Regions from separate parts of the Carnobacterium sp. AT7 genome, predicted to be linked through region 2. Evidence: predicted binding sites of a transcription regulator. Region 2 holds the regulator's gene; the other holds the start of a gene.
The links. Region 2 encodes LexA, which represses DNA repair genes until DNA is damaged. Its sites were predicted from a motif close to CNAACANNTGTTNG; they were not measured.
Positions count from the first base shown of each region.

Region 1: a site for LexA is predicted at 1,378-1,391, ahead of dnaB (replicative DNA helicase). Genes of this name have one in related genera too.

Region 1 covers NZ_ABHH01000017.1:11,426-14,547, reverse strand. Annotated here, with positions in the region: gene dnaB (replicative DNA helicase) at 1-1,270, opposite strand, end outside; gene rplI (50S ribosomal protein L9) at 1,473-1,928, opposite strand; gene CAT7_RS07570 (DHH family phosphoesterase) at 1,933-3,122, opposite strand, start outside.
Region 2 covers NZ_ABHH01000020.1:27,829-30,950, forward strand. Annotated here, with positions in the region: gene ylqF (ribosome biogenesis GTPase YlqF) at 1-690, shown strand, start outside; gene CAT7_RS08415 (ribonuclease HII) at 701-1,474, shown strand; gene lexA (transcriptional repressor LexA) at 1,536-2,159, opposite strand; gene CAT7_RS08425 (DUF896 family protein) at 2,323-2,562, shown strand; gene tkt (transketolase) at 2,694-3,122, shown strand, end outside.

The DNA.
Region 1 (3,122 bases), on a different contig from region 2:
CTTCTATTACATTATCTTCGCCTGCAGATTCATGGTCTTCGTCATCTTCTCCACCTTCACGATCATAATAATCATCACGATACAAAAAGGCTACTATATCAGCATCTTGTTCAATCGAACCAGATTCACGAATGTCACTTAACACAGGACGTTTGTCTTGTCTCTGCTCCACACCACGCGATAATTGAGATAATGCTATTACTGGAACTTTTAGTTCTTTAGCAAGCTTTTTTAACTGACGAGAAATCTCAGAGACTTCTTGTTGTCTACTTTCACGCCCAGTACCTTCAATCAACTGTAGGTAATCAATTAATACTAAACCCAGATTACCTTTCTCTTGTTTTAATCGGCGACATTTAGCACGAATTTCAGCTATCCTGATCCCTGGAGTATCATCAATATAAATATTGGCCTTTGATAAACTACCCATTGCTACAATCAAGCTTTGCCATTCTTCTTCTGATAATGTTCCCGTTCTTAAATGTCCAGCATCGATACTTCCTTCTGCACAAAGCATCCGATTGACTAGTGATTCAGCTCCCATTTCTAAACTAAAAATAGCAACTGTCTCATCGGTTTTTGTTCCAATATTTTGAGCAATATTCAAAGCAAATGCGGTTTTCCCTACAGCCGGACGAGCAGCTAGAATGATTAATTCTTCTTTTTGAAGACCAGCAGTCATTTTATCTAATGCTTGATAACCAGTTGGCAAACCAGTAATTTCTTCATTATTTTGATAAAGTTGATCGATTTGTGCAATAGAACTGTTTAACACATCTGAAATAGCTAAAAAACCGCTCCTGTTGCGTCTTTCAGATACTTCTAGAATACTACGCTCAGCCTCGTCTAAAATCGTTGCAAGCTCGTCTCCTTCTTCATATCCTTTAGTAACGATATCCGTAGCTGTATGGATTAAGTTTCTTAAAATAGCTTTTTGCTCTACTATTTTTGCGTAATACTCCATATTAGCAGCAGTGGGAACAGAAACAGCTAGCTCAGCTAAGTAAGCCATTCCGCCCACATCTTCTAACTGATTTTTAGATTCTAATGCATTGGTTACTGTAACGATATCAATTGCTTCATTATGATTATTCAGTTCTAACATTGATTGAAAAATCACCTGATGACCACGACGATAAAAATCTTTTGACTCAATAAATTCTAAAGCACCGACAACAGTTTCAGGATCTAAAAATATGGAACCTAACACAGCTTGTTCAGCTTCAATACTTTGTGGCGGTAAACGGTCTTGAAAAGCTTCTTGTGCCAATAAATTCTCTTCCTTTCACTATCAATACTCTGATTATTTTTCCTTAACTAGTAAGATTCAATTCTATTATTTTACCTTAAAAAGATAAGTAATACAATCTGCTAAAAAGAACATTCGTTCCTTTCTTCTATCTATTCCAAATTAAAAAGCGTTTGGCTCTTATACTGCTAATGAGCCAAACGCTTTTACTTTTCTTACTATGTTAATTTTCTGGTAAAACATTCACTGTTATAGTTGCCACCACTTCAGGATGAATTTTTACATCCATCTTCATTGATGTTACAGTGCGAATCGGAAAAGCTAGATCAATTTTACGTTTATCAAGTTTTACATTTAATTGTTTTTCAGCTGTGGCAGCTATCTGTTTAGTCGTAACAGATCCAAATAAACGCCCATCCTCAGCAGCTTTAGTTTTAATTACAATTGCATTCTCTTCTTTTTCGAGAAATTCTTTGACTTTTTTAGCTTCTTGTAGGATTTCTTCTTCTTTCTTTTCGTCAGCTTTTATTTTTCCATTTAATTCACTAATACTTGCTGACGTAGCTTCTTTAGCTAAATTATTTTTCAATAAAAAGTTATGTGCGTATCCATCAGCAACGTTTTTTACATCGCCTTTTTTTCCTTTACCTTTTACATCTGCTAAAAATATGACTTTCATAATTTTATTCCTCCTCTTTTTTCATTACAATAGCATCGCGTAATCGCTCTTTTGCTTCTTTTATGGTTGTGTCTTCTAATTGCGTAGCAGCATTAGATAAATGCCCACCACCACCAAGTTGCTCCATAATAACTTGAACATTGATTTCGCCCAAACTACGAGCACTAATGCCAATTCGGTTATCAGAACGCTTAGTTATAACAAAAGCTGCATCAACATTAGACATTGATAACATCGTATCAGCCGTTTGCGCTGCTACTACTGTATCATAAATACTGTCTTCTTCACCAATTGCAACGGCTATATTTTCAGTAATAAATTCAATTGTTTCAATCAAATGACTACGAAGAAGGTAGGTTTCCTTATCTTCTTTCAACAATCGTTGAATCATGATAGCATCAGCACCACAAGACCTTAAATAACTCGCTGCATCAAAGGTACGAGAACCGGTTCTCAAGGAGAAACTATTTGTATCTACAATAATTCCACCTAATAAAGCCGTGGCTTCAATTTTATTAATCGGATTCGCTTCTTTTGATTGGTATTCAAACAACTCAGTAATTAGTTCAGCTGAAGATGAGGCATAGGGTTCAATATAAACTAAAGCAGGATCCTTTGGAAAAGCTTCTCCACGGCGGTGATGATCAATCACAACTACTTTATTCGTTCGTGAAATCAGTTCCGGTGCTATCCCCATAGAAGGACGATGGAAATCGACTAAAACGACTAAACTATTGGCGGTAATCATTTGTTCCGCAACTGACGGTGTAATGATATAGCGACTAATTTGACTGTCTTCTTCCACTTCTTTCATTAACTTAGATATATCTTTACTAAATTCTTCTGGATTTACAACGACCCAAGCTTCTTTATTATTCATTTCAGCGATTCTTCTAATGCCTAACGATGAACCTATTGCATCTAAATCAGGATATTTATGTCCCATAATAAAAATTTGATCAGAATGTTTCATCAGTTCTTGGAGTGCTTGACTGATCATCCGAGAACGAACACGCGTTCTTTTTTCCATTGGATTTGTTTTTCCACCATAATAACGGGGTTCAGTTTCATAACCTTTAACAACAACTTGGTCTCCACCTCTGCCTAAAGCTAGATCCAAATTACTTTGAGCTAATTTAGACAGCTCACTTAAATCATCAGATCCATAAGCAATACCTATACTTAATGTTAATG
Region 2 (3,122 bases):
ATTTTAAACAAAAGCGATTTAGCTGATCCTGTTCAAACAAAAAAATGGGTGGAGTACTTTAATGAACAAGGAATAGCTGCAGTCCCAATTGTTGCACAAGAAGGAAAAGGCATGAAGCAAGTTATGGAAAAAGCAAAAGAAATTTTGAAACCAAAATTTGACAGAAGAGCCGCTAAAGGAATCAAACCACGTGCTATCAGAGCAATGAGTATTGGAATTCCAAACGTTGGGAAGTCTACTTTAATCAATCGTTTTATTAAGAAAAATGTGGCAAAAACAGGAAATAAACCAGGTGTCACAAAAGCTCAACAATGGTTAAAATTGGGCAAAGAATTGGAATTACTGGATACTCCAGGTATTCTTTGGCCTAAGTTTGAAGATCCAGCTATTGGACAAAAACTTGCTTTAACAGGAGCAATCAAAGATACCATACTTCAACTAGATGATATCGCTATGTATGGAATAGAATTTATGCGAGAAAATTATCCGGAATCAATTTCAAAACGATACCGCTTAAGTGAAGAGGAAATGACATTAGCAATACCAGAGATGCTCATGCTTATTAGTGAGCGCAGAGGATTTCGTGATGACTATAGCCGTGCAGCTGAAATGGTAATTTTTGAAATAAGAAGTGGTAAAGTAGGACGATTTACATTAGATATTGCTCCGGTTTCTTTACCTAAAGAATAGAGGAACGCGTGTGGAAAAGCCTTTAAGTATTGCAGCAATCAAAGAATTATTGTCAACCATTTCCGATTCAACCGATGAGCGACTATCAGCAATTAGGAATGATTCCCGTAAAGGGGCTGCGAGTGCATACAAAGCATGGGAAAATAAGTTGAAGAAACAGCAATCTATTCTTGATAAACAAGAAGAAATGCTTCAAATTGAACGTTATTTTTGGGAACAAGGTACGCAATACATCGCTGGAATCGATGAAGTAGGAAGAGGACCACTAGCTGGACCTGTTGTGGCTGCTGCAGTGGTATTACCGAAAGATTTTGATGTGTTAGGTATAAATGATTCTAAGCAATTGTCTAGTGCAAAACGAGAAGCATTATTTGAACAGATCCAAGAAGCAGCAGTAGCTATTGGAATTGGTGTAAAAGATCATCATATAATCGATAAAGTAAATATTTACGAAGCAACTAAATTAGCCATGATTGAAGCCATACAACAATTGCCTGTACAACCAGAACAATTATTGATTGATGCTATGCATTTACCAGTTAGTATACCGCAAGAAAGTTTCATCAAAGGGGACGCCAAAAGTATATCTATTGCTGCGGCAAGTATTATTGCTAAAGTAACAAGAGATAGAATGATGGCTGATTATGATGATTTATATCCAGGCTATGGTTTTGCTAAAAATGCTGGTTATGGAACTAAAGTACATTTAGAAGGATTAGAAAAACAAGGAGCATGTCCAATTCATAGAAAAACATTTGCTCCTGTAAAAAACGTACTAAAATAGGTACCGCGATATAGCCTAAAAAAACGAATGAATAGGAAACTATTCATTCGTTTTTTTTATATTATTGGATATGGCTACGGTATAAGCCAATAACTTTACCTAAAATAGTTAATTCATTAAGTAGGATAGGACTCATTGTATCATTTTCAGGTTGTAATCGATAATGATCTTCTTCTTTATAAAATCTTTTACACGTTGCCTCATCATCAACAGTCATAGCAATGACAATGTCGCCATTATTAGCGGTTCCTTGTTTGCGAATAATAACTTCATCACCATCAAAAATACCAGCATTAATCATGCTTTCTCCGCGAATAGTCAACATGAATAACGATTCATTTTCAAATTGTAAATTTGGAGGAAGAGGGAAATAATCGGTAGCTTCTTCTACTGCTAAGATAGGCTCTCCAGCTGTAACGGTTCCTAATAAAGGAATTTTGTCTAATGCAATCCCTAATTTTGTTAATCCTAAAGCTGTTAATTCAATGGCACGTGGTTTACTAGGATCCCGTTGGATATATCCATTTTTTTCTAAGCGGGAAAGATGTCCATGTACTGTTGATGTAGAAGATAAAGAAACGGCTGTTCCAATTTCTCTAACAGTTGGAGGATAACCCTTCAATTTAACTTGATTGTATATATATTGCAAAACTTCAACTTGTCTTGATTCCGGATTTTTACTCATAATAGATATAAACACCTCGTTTCTTTTTTTATCATTCTAAGATTACCATATATAGCACAACAAATCAAACAAACGTTCGTAGATAAAGAGGATAAAAGAGTGATTTTATCAAAGAAGTTTGTTATAGTTGAACCAGAAATAAAAAAAATGCTGGAGTGATTAAATGTTACCAAAAGAGCAGATGGAAAGAATAAACGTTTTAGCGAATAAAGCAAAGACCAAAGGATTGACCATACAAGAACAAGTAGAACAAAAAAAATTAAGAGACGCTTATATTGAAGCATTCCGAGGTGGAATGAGAAAAACAATTGAAGGTGTTAAAATAGTAGATGAAGAAGGTACGGATGTTACGCCTGATAAATTGAAAGACATCCAAAAAGAGAAAGGCCTTCATGGCAGATAAAAAGGTTTGTTCATAAATGGGATAAGCATTAGATTCTCCCATTTATGAACATTCTGTTCGTGAAAGCGTTGCACTTAAAGCGGAATAATAGTAAACTAATAGAGTACTAATAGAGAGTTCAAATCGAAAGGATGATTTTTTTGTTTGATAACACAGACCAGTTAGCAGTAAATACAATTAGAACACTAAGTATGGATGGTATACAAAAAGCCAATTCCGGACACCCAGGCTTACCTATGGGGGCTGCTCCAATGGCTTACGCATTGTGGACTAAACAATTAAAAGTAAATCCAAAAAACTCAAAATGGTTTGACCGTGACCGTTTTGTCTTATCAGCTGGACATGGTTCAATGTTATTATACAGCTTGTTACATTTAGCTGGATATGACGTTAAAATCGATGATTTAAAACAATTCCGTCAATGGGATAGTAAAACACCTGGACATCCAGAGGTTAACCATACTGATGGAGTAGAAGCAACTACTGGTCCTCTAGGACAAGGTATTGCAAATGGTGTAGGTATGGCTATGGCAGAAGCTCATTTAGCTGCTACTTATAAT